4 regions of the Vibrio artabrorum genome follow, and region 1 is predicted to be linked to each of the others. Evidence: predicted binding sites of a transcription regulator. Region 1 holds the regulator's gene; each other region holds the start of a gene.
The links. The regulator CRP, encoded in region 1, controls carbon source genes, mostly activating them, when cyclic AMP is high. The targets are predictions, from matches to a motif close to TGTGANNNNNNTCACA.

Region 1 (5,412 bases):
CAAAATCGCTATCTCTATTCGTGCTTACCATGAACGTACCGGTGGGGCATCACGTGAAGCCGCTGGCAACCAGATTGTACTGCGTCATCGTCCATTGGGCGTGATGGCGGTATTTGGTCCTTATAACTTCCCGGGTCACCTACCAAACGGTCATATTGTTCCTGCGCTGCTATCGGGTAATACCGTGGTATTTAAGCCGTCAGAGCAAACACCTTGGACGGGGGAGTTCGTCATGAAGCTGTGGCAAGAGGCGGGTCTTCCAGCTGGTGTGATTAACCTAGTACAAGGCGCTAAAGAGACAGGCATCGCACTGGCTGAGGCTAAAGGTCTTGATGGTGTGCTATTTACCGGTAGTGCTAATACCGGTCATATCCTTCACCGTCAATTCGCGGGCCAACCGGGCAAGATGCTGGCGCTAGAGATGGGCGGCAACAACCCGATGGTGATCAGTGATCAATTTGGGGATGTTGACGCGACGGTTTACACCATTATCCAGTCGGCTTTCATCAGTGCGGGTCAACGTTGTACATGTGCACGTCGCTTGTATGTGCCTGTTGGAGAGAAGGGCGATCAACTACTGGATAAGCTCGTTGCTGCGACCTTGAAGATTCGTGTCGATCAGCCATTCGCTGAGCCAGCACCCTTCATGGGTCCGCAGATCTCTGAAGCTGCGGCTAAGTTCATTCTGGACGCGCAAGCGAATCTGCAATCGTTAGGCGGTGTCAGCCTAGTCGAAGCAAAAGCGGGTCAAGCGGCGTTTGTTTCTCCTGGCATCATCGATGTAACCAACATTGCTGAACTGCCGGATGAAGAGTACTTCGGTCCATTGCTACAAGTGGTTCGTTACCAGTCACTAGAGCAAGCGGTTGAGCTAGCGAACGACACGCGCTTTGGTTTATCTGCTGGTTTAGTTTCAACCGACGATTCAGAGTGGGAATACTTCGTTGACCATATCCGCGCGGGCATTGTTAATCGTAACCGTCAGTTGACTGGCGCAAGCGGCGACGCACCATTTGGCGGCCCGGGAGCTTCCGGTAACTTACGTCCAAGTGCTTACTACGCGGCGGATTACTGCGCGTATCCGATGGCTTCAATGGAAGGCAGTGAAACTCAACTGCCAGCCACGTTTAGCCCGGGAATTGAGCTTTAGTTTAAATTTAAGTGACAGAATGACTGACTGGCTTATGAAATAAAGGCTGCTGACTTTGTGTCTAAGCCTCGCCTTTTCTAATCCAAATGACTAGCTTGCTAGAATCTTTGATAAGGAGTCTCCATGACACCCGATCTACTCTTTAAATCACTATGGGATGATTACATTGATAGGCTTTGCCCATCGGCAGAAAAAGTTCATCGTCTACTGAAAGAAGACGAAGCGCTGATTAATGATCACATTGCACTGCGTACTTTCAATGTTGATCCTTTGGGGATTGACACACTCGCTAAGCCTTTTCTGGCTTTAGGTTATAAGGCGTGTGGCGATTACTTGTTTGAAAGCAAGAAGTTGGTGGCTAAGCACTATGAGCACCCAGATCCCACCCAACCTAAAGTGTTTATTAGTGAGTTGAAGGTCGAAGCGTGTTCCAGTGATTTACAGCAGATCGTGGCTAAGTTGGTTGAGCAAGTGGACGCAAGCAAGCTTCAAGGTTATGAGTTCTTGTTTGGTGGCCGACTTTGGGATCTGAGCTTCGCGGATTTCCAAGTGTTAGCAAAAGAGAGCGAATATGCTTCTTGGTTAGCGGCTCATGGCTATGGTGCAAATCACTTTACGGTGAGTGTGAATCAGCTTAAGCACTTCGAGGAGGTACAGAGTGTGAATGACTATTTGAGAGAGTCGGGCTTCACAATCAATGCATCTGGAGGTGAGGTTAAAGGCTCTCCAGAGGTTTTATTAGAGCAATCATCAACAATGGCGGATAAAGTCCCAGTATCATTTGTTGATGGCAATGAGATGATTCCTGGTGGCTTCTATGAGTTTGCGAAGCGTTATGTGATGGATAATGGTGAGCTATACACTGGGTTTGTGGCGGCATCAGCAGATAAAATTTTTGAGAGTACTAACGGGTAGATATAAGAGTTGAGGTTCGGGCTTCTCCCTGCGAGAGACAAATCGTCATTCCATAGACCGACGAAGGAGTAGGGAATCTTTATAGATTTACCCACTTGTTTGAAGAGCTCCCCAACTCGGTCGTCCCTCCTTTTTGGGGATGACGCAAATAAACAAAAAGCCACCAATGTCTCCATTGGTGGCTTTTAAAATTTTAGCGGTTAATCGAGATTAACGAGTGCCGTAGACCACGATAGTTTTACCGTGTGCAGAAATTAGGTTCTGCTCTTCTAGCATCTTCAAGATACGACCTACTGTCTCACGAGAACAACCAACGATCTGGCCAATCTCTTGACGAGTGATCTTGATTTGCATGCCGTCAGGGTGAGTCATGGCATCGGGCTGTTTCGCTAGATTTAGTAGCGTTTGAGCGATACGACCTGTTACATCAAGGAACGCTAAGTCACCAACTTTTTGGCTCGTTACTTGTAAACGGTTTGCCATTTGCGATGAAAGGCGCATCAGGATGTCTGGGTTCACTTGGATAAGTTGGCGGAATTTCTTGAAAGAAATTTCAGCAACTTCACAAGGAGATTTTGCACGAACCCATGCAGTACGCTCTTGGTCTTCTTCGAAGAGGCCAAGCTCACCAATGAAGTCACCTTGGTTTAAGTAAGAAAGAATCATTTCCTTACCTTCTTCGTCTTTGATAAGAACTGCCACAGAACCTTTAACGATGTAATACAAGGTTTCTGCCTTTTCACCAGCATGAATCAAAGTACTCTTTGAAGGGTACTTATGAATATGACAGTGTGAAAGGAACCACTCTAATGTTGGATCGGTTTGGGGTTTACCTAGAACCATAATATCTTACTTCCTCTGCAGGGTATGCTTGCTGCTTTCCGTATTTTAGCTAAGCCTGGATTGACTTGTAGGGTAAGAGCACTCGTTGAGCGCTGCAAGCTATCTTGTGTTTCGTCTAAGAATAGTATCCTTTTTCCGAGACTATTTCTTGATTTTAATCGTGACCAAGCCACGATTTTTTACGCAAAACTGTGCACATGATCACGGTATGAAAAGTAATCAATAAAAACGTTGTTTTGTTAACCAATTTTTCCGGTTTCGATGAGTTGTTGTAGGATCGGTCTTACGATGAGCTCCATAGCAAAACTCATTTTCCCCCCCGGCACGACTAGCGTGTTATGGCGAGACATAAATGAGCCATCAATCATGGCCAAAAGGTAGGGAAAATCGACGTTTTTTATGCCACGCAAACGTATCACTACGAAGCTTTCGTCTAAACTTGGAATCCCTTTCGCGTTCAGTGGATTTGAGGTATCTACGGTTGGAACACGCTGAAAGTTGATATGGGTCCGTGAAAATTGTGGGGTAATGTAGTTAAGGTAATCATCCATCGAACGAACAATGGAGTCCATTACTGCTTCACGGGAGTGACCACGATCGCGAGTGTCACGAACAAATTTTTGGATCCACTCAAGGTTGACGATGGGCACCATGCCGATCAGCAAATCGACATGTTGGGAAACATTGATGTCACCATCAACTACACCACCATGCAGGCCTTCATAAAACATCACATCGGAGTTTTCAGGGATCTCTTGCCATGGCGTAAAGGTGCCCGGCATTTGATTGTACGGCACGGCTTCATCGAAGGTGTGTAGGTAACGACGTACCTTACCTGTGCCTTCGTTACCGTATTGACGGAAGAACTCCTCTAATGCGCCAAAATCGTTGGCTTGCGGACCAAAGTAGCTGATGTGCTTACCTTGCTCGCGCGCTTTACGGATTTCGACATCCATCTCTGGTCGAGTGAAGCGATGGAAGCTATCCCCCTCAACCCAAGCAGCCTTGACGTTCATCATATTGAACATTTTACGGAAGGCTTCTGAGGTGGTGGTGGTGCCGGCTCCTGATGAACCCGTCACCGCAATTATTGGATGTTTAGCGGACATGACAACCCTTGTCTTTTGAGTAACTTACTTGTTAGCAATCGGTTACTACTATAACACGGCTCCTTAATGAGCGCAGCCTAGAAGCGTTTTGTGACCTGAATATCAACGGTTTCATGTAGCTCAGAAAATACGATACTGATTTCTCCTGAGGCCAATTGATTTTTTACTTGGTCAATCTTGTTTTGAAGTGAAACCTCTACATCACCGTAGTCTGTGCCTTCACGCAGTACGAATTCTTTAATCAGGTTTTCCAGCGTTTCTGGGGCGATGTCTTGCCATGGGATGATCATAAATACTTCTCTCTTTTATGTTCATGGATATGTTCATTCATGAGTAATGAGTGTGCTCAGCAATGTTTTTACTTCTATTGACTAAGGCTCAGTCATTATGCCGAATTTAGAATGCTTTCATAGTAGGCCGGTAACGCTTCTTCTAACCAAAATCTTGGTTTGAGTGTGCTGCCGGTAATAAACCCCACATGGCCACCTTTTTGAAACAGCCGATAATCGATGTTGTCCGGTAGTACGAATTTGGGGATGACGTCATCGGTCATAAACGGATCGTCTTTGGCATGAATGATCTGAGTTGGCAGCTTGATCTTAGTCAGTTTAGGAAGCGCTGAACATTGTGCGTAATAATCTTGAGCATTTTTGAATCCATGCAAAGGTGCGGTAATGCGTTCATCAAACTCATACAGTTTGGTGATGTTGTGAATGGTTTCAGTGGTAATGCCGAGCTTCTCTTGTAGCAGATTGGCCTTTTTCAATGCATTCGATTTTAGCGAGTTGAGCAGGTACTTCTTATAGAGCTTTGAAAAGCCTTGTTCAATACGACTGGAACAACAAGCAAGGTCGAAGGGTGCTGATACAATCGTAGCAGCCGACAGTAACGGGTCATCCGCATATTCAGCGAGGTAGTTGGCCAACATGTTTCCGCCCAAGGAAATACCAACCGCAACCTTCGGGTTATGGGGAAACTGAGCGTGCAGATGTCTTAAGAAGAAGCGTGCATCTTCGACTTCACCGGAATGATATGCGCGAGCCAAACGATTAGGTTTGCCGCTACAGCCTCTAAAGTGCATCATCACTGATAACCAACCATCTTGCGCAAATGCATTCATCAGTCCGTTGGCATAAGGGCTCTCAAAGCTGCCTTCTAAACCGTGGAATAGCACGAAAATGGGTTTACTACCGAGGTTGTTGCTACTTATGTTGTCACTGTCTGGAGATTCACTCCAAGCAAGATCGAGAAAGTCACCATCGGGGGTGTCTAAGGTTTGCCAGTGAGGAGTAAATAATGCCTGTTTTCTAATGAATCTGGGTACTAATGTTTGTAAGTGCGGATTCGATAGGCCGGTGGCTGCGGTAAATATTGTCATAAAACGATCCATGCTTC
Region 2 (5,412 bases), on a different replicon from region 1:
TATCGCCTGTTATTTGCCAAAAAAGTATCAAAGAAAGAGAAGCGTTTGCTGTCCAATCAACGTGGTAAGTGGACTGGCGTAACAAGTGTTGAATCTGGTCGATAAATTTCGACGCTTTATCAATTTCGCCACGGCTTAGTGCGAGTCGAGCCAGCATTGAGTAGCTGTGTAAGTGCTTACTTGGGGAGTGATGGCCAAGGATATCTAAGCCTTTGTAACAACACTCTTCCGCTTCATCTAATCGGTTCCAACACCAGAAGATCTGAGCTCGAACACGAAGCAAAAATTCGTGTAAAGGTACGTATTGAAGTTGATGCTCTTCAATCAATTTAAACGCGCTATCTTGCAGCTCGAATGCCGCCTGAACATAACCTTGAGCAATTAGAATTTCACTCTGTTGCAGAATCGCCCACAGCGCTTGATGGTAAACCTGATGCTGACGTGCCAGCTTTTCAGTCTGTTGCATCATTGGCAAAGCACGGCTTAGATTACCTATCACGTGGTTGACTTCGCCAACAACGGAGGTGGCTACAATTCGGCTGCGGTATACGGTGGTATTGAGTTGGCTCAGTGCAAGCTCTGCTAACTCTAGTGCCTTTTCAGGTTCATTGTTGTTGATCGCCACTTGTGCGCGCAGGGCGTTGTATTGACCCTGTTGTTGAGTATCCAATTCGATGTTTCGAGCTTGAAACTGCGTTTCGGCTTCTTCTAATAGCGTACCCACTTGATTATAGCGGTGCTGACTTTGTGCAAGCCATGCGCGTAGCATGGATAACTTTGGATCACTGTATAGTTGATCCGTTGTTAACTGTTTGATGGCCATTTCTAACGATGAAAGCTCGCCTTGGTTGAACATTTGCCACCCATGTTCACTCAGGATTTGAATAATCAATTGTGGGTCGTCAGCGCGCTGGGCGTGTCGCAGTGCTTGATGAGGCGTTTTTTGTTTAATCCATGCTTTCGCCGCACTTCGGTGCAATTCGGCTTCTTGTTGAGGAATTCGAGCCTGACGCTCGTGCGCTAAAAACTCGCCGAACAGATTATGGAAGCGGTACCAGTTTTTTTCGCCCTCTAGCGGGTAGATGAACAGACCGAAGCGATTGAGTGACTCGATCATTCCGAGCGCATCTTCACGCTGTGTCAGCGCACTGGCGAGTTCGTCATTGAAGTGGTCGAGCACAGAACATTGCATCAAGAACTGTCGTGTTTCAGAGTCTAAAAGGTCGAACACTTCTTCAACTAAATAATCCCAAAGGTGAGCATGGTTAAAAGTTGAGAACGACTCTGCTGACTGGGCAAGGGTGCGTTTTTGATGTTGTGCTTGCAGCGCAATCAGTTGCATTGCAGAAGGCCACCCCTCTACATAAGTACAAATGCTATCCGCCGTGACGTCATCAATGCCATCGGTCACGCGTTGATTGAAAAAGCGCGTGGTCTCTTCGGTATCAAAAGCTAACGAATCGTTACCTAACTCAATCATTAAGTCTCGAACTCGAAGGTTAGCGGTACCAAGCGGCGGCATACTGCGACTGGTGACGACGACGGTCAGGTTATCGGGCATATGCTTTAGGAAAAAACGCATGGCTTCGTGAATATCGTCATTGTTCACTAAGTGATAGTCATCCAATACCAAGAAACATTCTTGGTGGAATTCAGACATTTCAGCAAACAGTTCACCAAGTAAAGAGTGCAGTGATGAAAACTGGCGATTCTCTGCTAATTTTTGGGTTTTGGGACAGGCGTGTTGAGTCGCTTTGTTCAGTGATTGCAGTAGGTAGTTGAGGAAACGGAATGCATCATTGTCACTTTCATCGATGCTATACCAACCCACATTGGGTTTATCGATTAACCATTGGGCAGCCATGGTGGTTTTACCGTATCCCGCTGGAGAGCGAAACAACACGAGCTTATAACAAGCTGCACCTTGTAGGAGGTCAAGCACTCTTGGGCGCAGTATTGCATTATGTAAGCGGCCGGGACGAGTCAGTTTCGAAGGGATCCACATATCGAAGTCTTTCACCTATTCCATGGCTTATGTTCTGGATTATCCCAATTTATCGTTGAGTGCACTCCAATAACATTAGCCTAATTACTTAAGTCTGCACTCATAGTACGTGACGCAAAGCGATGCAGACTATGATCCTCCTCTGAAACCTTGCACTTCTGCATGTTTTTGGCCCTCTACGCCCTACATTTGTGATTTAAGTCACTTGTCGGGCGATTTTTACCTGTCTTTATCTCCTACTGTGTACGGATTGTTGTGCAAAAAATGAGACGCAGAAAATATTTTCGTGATCTGAATATCAGATTTGGCAATGAGGTTAAATGCGTTCAGTTGACGTCAGATTCAGCCAAGTGACGTTATCGAATGGGAGCTTGTGATCTTAGTCACTTCAAGTTTTTGTTCTCAGGCAGAACATGAGAGTCAGATCACTAACCCAATCGCGTTACGCCCCCTACGCCCTCCCATCTACTCCTAGTCAGTGGCGTTAGCAGGATGATGTTTAGTTTATGGTGACCGTGCACGATATGTCACAGATGAATTAGAACTATTAAAAGCGAGATTTCTGAAATGAAACCAACTCAGCAAAAAACTTTCGATAAAGTGTCATTCCAAGAGAGTGTTAAGAAACATTTATCTGCAACCTACGCCACAACCGTTGAAACAGCAGACAGCCGTTCATGGTATCTAGCAATGGGTCGTGCTCTTGCAGAGCTCACGACTTTTGACCTGCTAGAAACTGAAAATGATGAAAAAATTAAGAACGCGAAAAGCGTTAACTACCTATCTCTAGAGTTTTTGATTGGCCGTTTAACCGGTAACAATCTGATCAGCATGGGTCTGTACGAGCAAATCACTCACGCGATGGAAGAGCTAGGTCAAAACCTAACGGACCTTCTAGAAGAAGAGCGTGACCCATCACTCGGTAATGGTGGTCTTGGTCGTCTAGCGGCTTGTTTCATGGATTCTTGTGCCGCTCAAGAATACCCAACAGTCGGTTACGGTCTTCACTACGAATACGGTCTATTCAAACAATCTTTCCAAGACGGTCGTCAACAAGAAGCACCTGATGCATGGCGTGGTGTGGAAGGTTACCCATGGGAAGTCGCTCGCCCAGAACTCGCACAACACATTGGTTTTTACGGTCATGTAGAAGTTGAATACATCGACGGTAAAGAAGTTCGTATTTGGGTTCCAGGTATGGAAGTGAAAGCAATGCCTTGGGATCTCCCTATCGTAGGTTACGAGTCAAACACGGTTTACCCACTGCGCCTTTGGGAATGTCAGGCAATCGCACCATTCTCACTTGCGAGCTTCAACAACGGTGATTACTTCGAAGCGCAACACTCGCTCATCGATGCAGGTAACATCACTAAGGTTCTGTACCCGAACGACAACCACGAGAAAGGTAAAACTCTGCGTCTAATGCAGCAGTACTTCCACTCAGCAGCGTCGGTTCGCGATATTTTACGTCGTCACGAAGCCGCAGGTTTCTCTCTAGAAGATCTGCCTAAGCAAGAAACGATTCAGCTTAACGATACGCACCCAACGATTGCGATTCCTGAGCTAATGCGCATCTTGATTGACGAGAAAGGTCTATCTTGGGATCAAGCATGGGAAATCAGTGCTCATACGTTCGCCTACACCAACCACACACTACTTCCTGAAGCACTAGAGACTTGGTCTGAATCTCTGATCAAGCGTCTTCTTCCACGTCACATGGAAATCATTTTTGAAATCAACCACCGCTTCATGCAAGAAGTTCGCAAGATGTGGCCGGGTGACGGTGAGAAGCAAGCGAAGCTTTCTATCATCCAAGAAGGTTTCCACCGTATGGTTCGCATGGCAAATCTCTGTGTGATTGGTTCTTACAAAGTAAACGGTGTCGCGGCGCTTCACTCACAACTGGTTAAGAAAGACTTGTTCCCTGAGTTCAACGAAATCTTCCCAGGCAAACTGACTAACGTAACAAACGGCATCACGCCGCGTCGTTGGTTGAAGTTCTGTAACCCAGGTCTATCTACACTAATCACTGGTAAGATCGGTACTGAGTGGCCAGCAAAACTTGAGCAGCTAGAAGGCATCGCTCAGTTTGCAACGGACGCGAAATTCCAAAAAGAATTCATGGCGGTTAAGAAAGAAAACAAACAGCGCCTAGCTGATTGGGTTCAAGAGAACATGGGTATCGAGCTAGATACTAACGCTATCTTTGACGTTCAAATTAAACGTCTTCACGAATACAAGCGTCAGCATCTAGATTTGCTCCACATTCTCTCTCTGTACCACCGTATTCTTAACGAACCGGGTTTTGAGTGTGAGCCACGCGTATGTTTCTTCGCAGCGAAAGCCGCACCGGGTTACCACTTGGCGAAAGAGATCATCTTCGCGGTTAACAAGATTGCAGAGAAGATCAACAACGACCCTCGCATCGGCAACAAACTGAAAGTGGTCTTCATTCCTGACTACCGTGTCAGCATGGCTGAAATCATCATCCCTGCCGCAGACGTTTCTCAGCAAATCTCACTAGCGGGTAAAGAAGCATCAGGTACGGGCAACATGAAGATGGCGTTAAACGGCGCGCTGACTATCGGTACGATGGATGGTGCAAACGTTGAGATTCGTGAAGAAGTGGGTGATGAAAACATCTACATCTTTGGTCTAGACGTTGATGGTGTTCAAGCACTGAAAGCTCAGGGCTACAACCCATACGACTACTACAACGCTGACCCACTATTGAAAGCGTCTCTGGATCTACTGATTGGCGATGAGTTCACTCCAGGTCAACCGGGTCTTCTGCGCGCGACGTTTGATAGCCTGCTTGATGGTGGTGACCCTTACCTATGCCTTGCTGATTTCGCCTCTTACGTGAAAGCGCATGAAGATATGAGCAAGCAATACAAAGACCAAGCGGGTTGGGCTAAGAAAGCGATTCTTAACACCGCGTTGGTCGGTAAATTCACCTCAGACCGTTCAATTCGAGATTACGTGAATAATATTTGGAAACTTGAAGCGGTTAACCGTTAATACTTCCAAAGTAGCCAAGGCAGTGTCTGTCTTGGCTCAATTAGCTTGGCGGCAAATGGATAGGTTGCCTATCACTGGCCACTTTCAAACTGATTGCCACAAGCTAATTGATGAGTAATAGACTAAATAACAACCCTACAAGATTGAAAGCGTCAGAGCGTTTTCGGAGAGAGCGATGAAAGAACAGACCGTATTAAAACAAGTCGCAGAAATGGCACATATTGCCGACAGTTACGTTAGTGCGTGGGGCGATGAAGCACAAGTATCAGACGAAACGATCACGTCGCTACTGGCTTCATTGGGATACGATACGAGCAGCGATGATGCTCTGCTAAAGTCAGCAGAAAGAAAACACAAAAAAGAGGTGCTGGATCCAGTTCTTGTCT
Region 3 (5,412 bases), 350 kb from region 1:
AGAGAATCAGCGATAAAATAGGGTGTAAACTGACCCTTTAGAAAGTGGCTTGCTTTCTGTATAATCCGCACACAGAATTCAAGGGCAAGTATTATCTACTTGCCCTTTTTACGCTTTAGATCAGCAAAGGACGACTATGTCTTTCCAACAAGAAGTGAGCAAACGTAGAACGTTTGCGATTATCTCTCACCCGGATGCGGGTAAAACCACGATTACTGAAAAAGTTCTTTTATTCGGAAACGCGATTCAAAAAGCGGGTACCGTAAAAGGCCGTGGCTCCAACCAGCACGCTAAGTCTGACTGGATGGAGATGGAAAAAGAGCGTGGTATCTCGGTAACTACGTCGGTAATGCAATTCCCATACAATGATTGCCTAGTAAACCTACTCGATACTCCCGGACACGAAGATTTCTCGGAAGATACGTACCGTACACTAACAGCGGTTGACTCTTGTTTGATGGTTATCGATGCTGCGAAAGGTGTCGAGGATCGTACTCGTAAACTGATGGAAGTCACGCGTCTGCGTGATACGCCAATCGTCACGTTTATGAACAAACTTGACCGTGACGTTCGTGACCCAATGGAAGTGCTTGATGAAGTCGAGAGCGAGCTGGGTATGGCTTGTGCGCCGATCTCATGGCCAATTGGTTGTGGTAAAGAGTTTAAAGGTGTTTACCATATTCACCGTGATGAAACGATCTTGTATGAATCTGGCCACGGCCATGAGATTCAAGAAGTTCGTATCATCAAAGGTCTCGATAACCCTGAGCTCGATGAAGCGGTCGGTGAAGATCTGGCGAGCAGCGTACGTGAAGAGCTAGAGCTTGTTATTGGCGCATGCCCTGAGTTTGACCGCGAACTGTTCCTTGCTGGTGAACTAACGCCGGTTTACTTCGGTACTGCATTAGGTAACTTTGGTGTTGACCACATGCTTGATGGTCTAACGAAATGGGCTCCAGCTCCTCAAACGCGTCAAGCGAACGAGCGTGATGTTGAAGCAACAGAAGAGAAGTTCTCTGGTTTCGTGTTTAAGATCCAAGCAAACATGGACCCTAAACACCGTGACCGTATCGCATTCATGCGTATCGTTTCGGGGACTTACAACCAAGGTATGAAGATGAACCATGTTCGTACGGGTAAGAGTGTCAGTATCTCTGATGCGGTAACGTTCATGGCGGGAGACCGTGCACGCGCTGAAAAAGCATACGCGGGTGATATTATCGGCCTACATAACCACGGTACTATCCAGATTGGTGATACCTTCACTCAAGGTGAGAGCCTTAAGTTCGCTGGTATTCCTAACTTCGCACCTGAGCTATTCCGTCGTATTCGTCTGCGCGATCCACTGAAGCAGAAGCAACTTCTAAAAGGCTTGGTTCAGCTTTCAGAAGAGGGCGCAGTACAAGTATTCCGTCCTATGCAGAACAATGATCTGATCGTTGGTGCGGTTGGTGTACTTCAGTTCGACGTGGTTGTAGCGCGCTTGAAAGCGGAATACAACGTCGAAGCTATCTACGAAGGCGTTAGCGTTGCAACCGCTCGCTGGGTTGAGTGCGATGACGCTAAGAAACTTGAAGAGTTCAAACGTAAGAACCAATCTAACCTCGCGCTAGATGGTGGTGATAACTTGTCTTACATCGCACCAACCATGGTGAACTTGAACTTAGCTGCTGAACGTTTCCCAGACGTTCAATTCCGAGCGACGCGCGAGCACTAATTTCTCCGCGCTCTATTCGAGTGAAACAAAAACGTCTATTGTTCTGCAATAGGCGTTTTTTAATGCGTTTTATTTAAGGTTTGAAGGCTGGGGGGACAAGTATGCTGGGTTGGATAAGAGCTTGGATTAAAAGATACGATAAGTGGTGTGAAGAGCTTGGTTTAACGCCTGAAAATAAGCGCTGCTGTGTCGCTTATCGTCGTGATCCTCGAGGAGAACAGCCAGAAGGTGGAGAAGATGACATCGCAGACAAATGATTTTCCACTGTTTGATACCCATTGCCATGCGGATTTTGAGGCGTTTGAGCAAGGTTTTACACCTGATCAAAGTATTGATGGTTACCTCAATGAAGCCAAACAGGCTCAAGTTGAGAAATTACTCATCCCTTCTATCGGTCAAAGTAACTGGAAGAAACTCGGTAACATCGCTCAATCTCATCCCAATGTTTACTACGCGTTAGGCTTTCATCCTTACTTTTTAGAGCAAGCTGATGAGGTGCAATTTGAAGAGCTTCGCCAATTGCTTGCTTCAAAAACACGTCAGTGTGTGGCGATTGGCGAATGTGGACTCGACTTTTTTGTGGACGTTGAACGAGAGAAACAAGAGCGTTTTTTCATCCAACAAATGGAGCTTGCCAAGGCGTTTGAACTGCCTTTGATCATCCATGAGAGGAAGTCTTATAACCGACTCATTGAGCTAATAAAGCGGCATAAGTTCACTTTTGGGGGGGTAATTCACGGCTTTTCTGGGAGTGAACAGCAAGCTTTAGTATGGATCAAGCTTGGTTTCTACATTGGTGTCGGTGGAACCATTACTTATCCAAGAGCGCAAAAAACACGCACAACCATCGCGAAATTGCCCCTTGAATACTTGGTGATTGAAACTGATGCTCCAGATATGCCTATCCATGGAAATCAGGGAAAACGTAATCATTCCAAGTATTTAACTAAGATATTAAATGAGCTTGTTTTGATTAGAAAAGAGACAAAGCAATCGGTTGTCACGCAGATTTGGCATAATAGCCATCGTGCATTCGGTATATGTGAATAAATTCGAAGGTTTTTGTTTATCGTTTGCGTAAATTGCACTTGTGATGTGATTTGGCTCACATTTGCGCATGAATGCGACATGAATCTTGTACGAAAGTGTGAAGGCGGCATTACTTTATTCATGGTCGCATGAGTATAATTACCCCCGCTTTATAGCCCCTTTTTGTCACACGCCAATAAATAACTAATAAGGAAGTCATAAACTATGAGCCTGTTTATGAGCCTAGTCGGTATGGTTGCACTGATCGCAATCGCAGTTCTACTATCCGATAACCGCAAAGCAATTAATATCAGAACAGTGGGTGGCGCTTTCGCTATCCAATTCGCACTTGGTGCATTCGTACTTTACATCCCTTGGGGTCGTGATCTACTTGCAGGTTTCTCTGCTGGTGTAGCAAACGTGATCGACTACGGTAAAGATGGTACTGGCTTCCTATTTGGTAGTCTTGTTAACTTCTCTGTTGACGGTATCGGTTTTATCTTTGCATTCCAAGTTCTACCAACACTGATCTTCTTCTCTGCTCTTATCTCTGTACTTTACTACATTGGTGCGATGCAAGTTGTTATTAAGATTCTTGGTGGTGGTCTTCAGAAAGCGCTAGGTACTTCTCGCGCCGAGTCAATGTCTGCAGCAGCAAACATTTTCGTTGGTCAAACGGAAGCCCCTCTGGTTGTTCGTCCATTTGTTCCTAAAATGACTAACTCTGAACTATTCGCAGTAATGTGTGGTGGTTTAGCCTCAGTTGCTGGTGGTGTACTAGCGGGTTACGCATCTATGGGTGTTCCTCTAGAGTACCTAGTGGCAGCGTCATTCATGGCTGCACCGGGTGGTCTACTCTTCGCTAAAATCATCAAGCCTGAAACTGAGGAAGTTGATGAGAACCTAGGTTCAGACATCGACGGTGGCGACGACAAGCCTGCTAACGTTATCGATGCAGCTGCTGGCGGTGCGTCAGTTGGTCTACAACTAGCACTTAACGTAGGTGCAATGCTACTAGCATTCATCGGTCTAATCGCTCTTATCAACGGTATCCTAGGTGGCATCGGTGGTTGGTTCGGTATGGAAAACCTAACTCTAGAACTTCTTCTAGGTTGGATCTTCGCACCGTTAGCATTCATCATTGGTGTTCCATGGGAAGAAGCAACTATTGCGGGTTCTTTCATTGGTCAGAAGACCGTGGTTAACGAATTCGTTGCATACCTAAACTTCGTACCATACGTTGGTGACAATGCTCAAGTTGTTGCAGCGACGGGTCAAGTGATGTCTGAGAAGACTCAAGCTATCATCGCATTCGCACTGTGTGGTTTCGCAAACCTTTCTTCAATTGCGATTCTTCTAGGTGGTCTAGGTGGTATTGCTCCAAACCGTCGTCACGACATCGCACGTATGGGTGTTAAAGCGGTTGTAGCGGGTACTCTATCTAACTTGATGGCAGCAACAATTGCTGGCTTCTTCCTGTCTTTCTAATTAGTTAGAAATCGATATATAGACGCCATTATAATATCGCCCCGTAGCAAGAGATTGCTGCGGGGCTTTTTTGTTTTTAGGCTTAGTGATTCTGAGTTGTGACTTAGAGCTTGTATTAGGCCTAAAATGTTTTTTTGAGATACAAACCGTTTGCGTTCTAAGGAGCACTACAATTTATTGATGGATATCTATAATGTATAACTTTAAGGGATAGGATGTCTCTTGTTGGCAAGAAAGTAACCGTTAATACAACGCTGGTGTTATTTTTCTGGGATTAAGCCAAATTTAGCAATACGCTATAGATGTTAGACACAACATGACTGATTTGTTGTGCCATAGACCAAACTGGTACTGTGCGGTGACAAGGATTGCAATTGGTGGCGAAAGCTATCAAGTCTTCAAGGAACCAAGTCCGTTCATTTGTGACTACTGAGCATGACTAAAATTTCCATCTATACTGGATGGATGGTGAAGTAGTTAACTATTTGAATATATTGATCGGAGATAGAAATGAGCGATTTAAAAGCAGCAGCTCTACGTGCACTTAAACTTATGGACCTAACGACGCTAAATGACGACGACACGACTGAAAAAGTCGTCGCGCTTTGTCATGACGCGAAAACAGCGGTAGGCAACACTGCTGCAATCTGTATTTACCCTCGCTTTATCCCAGCCGCTAAGAAAGCGTTGCGTGAGCAAGGTACTCCAGAAGTACGCATTGCGACTGTAACTAACTTCCCTCATGGTAATGATGACATCGAGATTGCAGTTGCAGAAACAAAAGCAGCGGTCGCATACGGTGCAGATGAAGTTGATGTCGTATTCCCATACCGTGCGCTTATTGCTGGCAACGAAGAAGTTGGCTTTGAACTCGTTAAACAGTGTAAAGCAGCTTGCGGTGATATCACGCTTAAAGTGATCATCGAAACTGGTGAGCTGAAAGAAGAAGCATTGATCAAGAAAGCTTCTCAAATCTGTATCGAAGCAGGTGCTGACTTCATCAAAACTTCAACAGGTAAAGTGCCAGTAAACGCGACTCCTGAATACGCGCGCATGATGCTTGAAGTTATTCGTGACATGGGCGTTGCGAAAACCGTGGGTTTCAAACCTGCTGGTGGCGTACGTACTGCTGAAGATGCAGCATTATACTTAGCAATGGCTGATGAGCTGCTTGGCGC
Region 4 (5,412 bases), 1.1 Mb from region 1:
CTCGCGACAAACGGCAAAAATACGAGATCATATTCCAAGCCTTTTGATTTGTGAATGGTAACGATTTGAACCAAGTTTCTTTCTGATTCAAGGCGTTGAATGTCATCTTCATTGCCGCCTAAACCATTTTGAGCATCGGAAATCGCTTCTGCCAACCAACGCAACAAACCATAGTCACTGTCGAGCTCTTGCCTGGCTTGCTGTAGCAATTCGCCAATGTGCATCAAATCAGTAAGTGAGCGCTCACCATTTTCTTCTTCCAGTAAGCGTTCCGCGAGATGTCGTTTACTGATCACGCTGCGCAGCATGGGTAACACGCCACGCTGTAGCCACAACTTACGATATTCTCTAAACTCGTTAACGACGTTTTCCCATACCACTTCATCATTGTTGAGTTCGTCCAATGAGGCCGCATCCAGAGCAAACAATTCCGACGCTAAACTGGCGCGCAATGCACGGTCATTTTCAGGCGTCAGCACCGCCTGCAACAAACGCTGAATATCTTGCGCGACCAAACTGGTGAATACACTGTCTCGGTTCGACAAATACACACTCGCGATGCCTTGCTCCGATAGTGCGTTCTTGATCAGGCGACCTTCACTACCGGTTCGAACTAAGACAGCAATATCACCCGCATTCACGGCATGTTGTTTTTTGCCGTTATCAAAATAGGCCTGTTGATTTTGAGATGCAGTCAGAATGGTTTGAATTTGACTGGCGGTCGCCTCGGCCATGGCTTTGTGATATTCGCCTTTCGGCAATGGCTTATCTTCTGCATCCTGCAGCCAAAAGGTCAGTGCATGCTGAGTTTGACCATTCATCACCCATTGGCGTTTGTCGGCCGATGGACTGGCTGCGACGGGCAAAAATGGAATGTCTTGGTCGTAGATAAACGGGCTATCCGAATTCATAAACACTTGGTTTACCGCACTGACCATGTCAGCACTCGAACGCCAGTTAGTGCCTAACGTATAGTGAGCACTAACTTGGTTTCTCGCCTTGATATAGGTAAAGATGTCTGCGCCACGGAATCCGTAAATAGCCTGTTTAGGGTCACCGATCATAAACAGACCACACTGCGGATTATCAAGATAGATTCGGCTAAAAATACTGTACTGCAGCGGATCGGTATCTTGGAATTCATCGATCATCGCGACTGGGTATAAGGTGCGGATTCTCTCCACCAGCAGGGATTGCTCATCGACATCAATCGACGCGGATAACTGAGTCAGCAAATCATCAAATGATAACCACTGCTTCTGCTGCTTAGCCTTGGCTAACATAGTTCGACAATGGGTGATCGCATGTGCCAATAACGGGGCTTTCAGGTCTGCAGGAGAGTTTAAGAACTCCTCAATCGCCTCAAACACCACGTGTTGAGGTGCGGTACCTTTTGCTGTTTTTTCGCTTAGAGTGGCTTGTGAGAACTTCTCTAATTTATCTGGGAACTGGTAATCATGGGTGTCGCTCTGCGCCCATGCTGTTACCGCTTCTAACCAAGTCGGCAAAGACTTCTTGGTGTAGCTGCGCTTATTCACATCCGATCCAGAGATCAAAGCTAAAAAATCCGCTTCAGATTCACACCACAACGCCTTAAGTTGCTTCACTTTATCTAAGTTTTGATTGTGCAGAGTTTGCAGGTCGCCCGACATCGCATCGACTGTCAACTTGAGCGGAGACCCCGTTAAATAACGATTTACGTCCGCTAATAACGCAGCAGGGGAACCCCAGATATTGCGAACCTCACCTGCCAGTTGAATAGGTAGCGGGTAAAACTGCTTACGCCAGTAATCGGCGACCACTTGCGCTTTCAGATGGCTTTCATCGGTTACAAATTCATTGTCAAAACGGCTTCCAGACTCGAAGGCATTTTGAGTCAACATCCGTTGACAGAAACCGTGAATGGTGTAGACCGCAGCCTCATCCATTTGTCTTTCTGCGTTAAGTAGGGTTTTCGCCGCGCCAGCATGATCATCGATGGCTTGTAACAAAGGCGCAATCACCGGGTCGTCACTTTGCCCACGTGCAAACGCAATGCGTGCATCATGAATTCGCGCACGAATACGATCACGTAGCTCTGCGGTTGCTGCTTCAGTAAAAGTCACCACCAGTATTTGGTCTACGGTGAGTGGCTCATGATGTCGAGTGGCTTCCGTCAGATCACCTTGCGGCGCGGCCGTACCGTGTCCGAGCAGTAAGCGCAAGTACAAGCCAGCAATGGTGAATGTTTTCCCCGTACCGGCCGATGCTTCAATTAAACGCGCACCATGAAGTGGAAACGTCATCGTATCGAGTGTTTTTGGAGCAATTACCTGAACACTGCTTGTGGTCGTCATGCCTTACTGCCTTCTGATAAATGTATTGTTACAAACGTGACCTAACATGGAAAACGTCATTCAATTAACGCCCACACAAATTAGTTAATAGTTAGTGCGATCTCACTCACGGACCCATTCCGATCGACTCGCTACTATGCGGCCACGAGTTCGGAAGCGCTTAAGAGTTTTATACTCATGCGTAACTTTGAACCACAGAATAATGGTCCCTCTGACCTGTGGCCGTACAGCAAACGCCCTACACTAATAATGATTTACTGGCGGCCACTTTATTTCCTGTACCCAGACTTCCTGCAATCCGTTTTCTATCGCTTTTATCGAGTCTACGCCCAACTTCCGCGAATCTTTTGATAAGCGCATCGCTTTACCGCTCGTATCGTTGGCGATCTTACGGATCACCATGACTTACTCCTGATCTTCCAGATCGGCAGCGGCCAGTCTGGCCGCTTGCAACACAAGCGTCGAATACAGACGCGACTGAGCAGCCAGTTCATCATCCCACTTAGGCCAGATTCGAGAGATGTAAGTATCTCTGCCCTCGCCCGTAAAGGCGAAGCTGTCATTAAAGGTATCAGCCATTTTCTTGAGTGATTTTTCTTCATCATCGACCCATTTACCACGGCTAAAACCCGCTTCAACCCCAGCTAATGCCGTTTTCGGAAAGTACGGCAATGGTGTGGTCATACCCTGATAAAACAATCGCACTAGCTCAGCCAGCAAACTCTTTGCCTGCTGCGCATCACCAATCGGTTGTAGCGTTTGATGAACCACACCTTCTTTTCTGTCGTAACCAATAATATGGGTGCTTTTTCCATGCCCCATCACCGCACAACACAAATGGTCAATCCAAGCCGCTAAGTAATCTTGAGCGCGGATTTTTCCGCTACGAAAACGCACTAAACCTGATTGATAGTTTTGAGTTAACCACCCCATCATACGAACAGGCTTACCTTCACCCAATACATCAAATTCGATATTCACTTCAAGATCTTGCTGTGGTGAACCGCTGACAAATCGAATCTCTTTGGCTAAGTCTTCTGCTTGCACACGGTTGGTTTCAAATTCGATATCACCGAAAGCGCCAATCGGTAATCGACCTTGCGCTTTTTGCTCAGAGACAAACTGTCGAACGGCTTCATCTGCACCTTCTGGGTGCTCCAGCAACACTTGCAACAGCGCATCTTTAAGTTGGAAACTCTCTAGGCCATTAAGTACAAACGGTTCATCGTCTTCCATTACAGGAAGTGGCGGTTCAAACACCACTTTTAGGCGACGATTAAAGAAGTACTGCACCGGTAAACGCCAGAAACGCTGCAACTCAACCAAGTCGAGTTCTAACGGATACGTTGCCCCCAACAAATAATCATCCAATGCACGGTTGAATTCACCACTGCGTTCACCGGAACGGTTAGCCGCTGGAAGCCACTCTTTGGCGTAACTCAGCACATGGCTCGCATCACCTTGAGTAAACGCAGCTGGGCTGAACGGTGTCATGGTGTGTTCAAAGCTGATCGCTTGAGTCAGCTTAATACCTGAGTCATCACTTGGTAAGGCTTGGTCTTCGCTTAAACAGTAGTTCTGCTGGCAGTATTCCATCAACTCAGAAACCAGCACCGACGGCACTCGCTCAGTATTGTCTTGAATCGAACGGCCGACATAACTGATGTACAGACACTCTTGCGCCGACAGTATCGCTTCTAAGAATAGGTAACGGTCATCATCACGACGAGAACGGTCACCCGGCCGAGAGCGTCCGTTGATTAAATCAAAACCCTCAGGAGGCATTGAGCGAGGATAAACGCCATCATTCATACCTAACAAACAGACGGTTTTGAACGGAATGGAACGCATCGGCATCAGAGTGCAAAAGTTAACTTGCCCCGCTAAGAAGCGTTGGCTAATACGCGCACCCGACAGTTTATTATTCAAGTACTGGTAGATAATGCTTGGCGACAGTTCTTGCTCGTACAAGGCATCATCAAGCTGTTCGTTCAGTTGTGAAAGTGCATCACGAATCGACTTAAGTACTACCTCGCCTTCCAGCTCAACCGCAAAGAAATCATCCATCATTGTCAGCAAGGTTTCACGCCACATATCGATCGATTGAGTTTCAGTCAGGCGCTGTCGGTAATGAGCGATACGATCGATAAAGTGCGCTAACTTACCCGCAAGTTCGGCGTTAATGCCTTGAACTTCGTTATAAGCGGCAATCGGAGAGTGTTCGGTTTCAAATAAACCCGCAGAATCGGACATCGCATAGCCCAGTAACATGCGCTGGATACCAAACAACCACGTATTTTGCTCGGTTGCAGGTAGATCAAATTCCGTTGCGGTAGAAGAGTCGACACCCCAACGGATGCCCGCTTCTTCAACCCACTGCTTGGCTTGCTCGAATTGAAACTCATCAATACCAAAACGCGCCATCATTGCTGGGATTTCTAACAGCTCTAACAACTCAGACGCTAAACAACGCGTATTCGGTAGCGCGACCAACTGCATGAAGGCGGTCAGAATTGGGCTTTCTTGGTCGGCGGTTCTATCCGAGATCGAGTAAGGGATATAACGCTCACCTGGGGCATTACCAAATACCGCCTGAATCGCTGGGCTATAAGCATTAATGTCAGACACCATCACGATGATATCGCGTGGTTTCAGGGTCGGGTCGGCATCAAACATCGCCAACAGCTGATCATGAAGAACTTCAACCTCACGCATTGGGCTGTGACAAGCGTGCACGGTCAGCGAGCGGTCACCCAGTTCAACCACCTGTTTATGGTGGCTGGAATCTAAGATGTGGTCGTCTTGATGTTCTTCTAGCTGGAGAATATCGGCTTGCAGCTGATGCAGTAGGCTGTCTCTCTCAACATCAATAAAGAATTCGTGCTCTTCGCTGTCTGATTGAGATAGCAAGAACAGGTTATCCCTGCCTAATTTACCCATAGACGCCAACAAGCTATTACCGACAGCTTGGCTGGTATGCAGTTCGTCTTCAATATTGGCTTCAATGCCATCTTTCAACGGTGAGGCTTCGCCTTCAAGCTGAGGTAGACCATCAACCAGAGCAAACTGCTTGCGG

Region 2: malT (HTH-type transcriptional regulator MalT) is a predicted target of CRP. The motif match lies at 2,196-2,211, and genes of this name have one in related genera.
Region 3: OCU36_RS10660 (NupC/NupG family nucleoside CNT transporter) is a predicted target of CRP. The motif match lies at 2,812-2,827, and genes of this name have one in related genera.
Region 4: recB (exodeoxyribonuclease V subunit beta) is a predicted target of CRP. The motif match lies at 2,432-2,447, and genes of this name have one in related genera.

The regions. Positions count from the first base shown of each region.
Region 1 covers NZ_AP025458.1:2,736,675-2,742,086, reverse strand. The annotation lists gene astD (succinylglutamate-semialdehyde dehydrogenase) at 1-1,150, shown strand, start outside; gene OCU36_RS12470 (DUF1338 domain-containing protein) at 1,274-2,065, shown strand; gene crp (cAMP-activated global transcriptional regulator CRP) at 2,276-2,908, opposite strand; gene OCU36_RS12460 (phosphoribulokinase) at 3,148-4,017, opposite strand; gene OCU36_RS12455 (YheU family protein) at 4,095-4,307, opposite strand; gene OCU36_RS12450 (hydrolase) at 4,403-5,395, opposite strand.
Region 2 covers NZ_AP025459.1:514,672-520,083, forward strand. The annotation lists gene malT (HTH-type transcriptional regulator MalT) at 1-2,005, opposite strand, end outside; gene OCU36_RS16430 (glycogen/starch/alpha-glucan phosphorylase) at 2,573-5,026, shown strand; gene malQ (4-alpha-glucanotransferase) at 5,202-5,412, shown strand, end outside.
Region 3 covers NZ_AP025458.1:2,385,517-2,390,928, reverse strand. The annotation lists gene prfC (peptide chain release factor 3) at 137-1,717, shown strand; gene OCU36_RS10670 (hypothetical protein) at 1,819-1,974, shown strand; gene OCU36_RS10665 (TatD family hydrolase) at 1,955-2,767, shown strand; gene OCU36_RS10660 (NupC/NupG family nucleoside CNT transporter) at 2,972-4,234, shown strand; gene deoC (deoxyribose-phosphate aldolase) at 4,745-5,412, shown strand, end outside.
Region 4 covers NZ_AP025458.1:749,433-754,844, reverse strand. The annotation lists gene recB (exodeoxyribonuclease V subunit beta) at 1-2,336, opposite strand, end outside; gene recC (exodeoxyribonuclease V subunit gamma) at 2,742-5,412, opposite strand, start outside.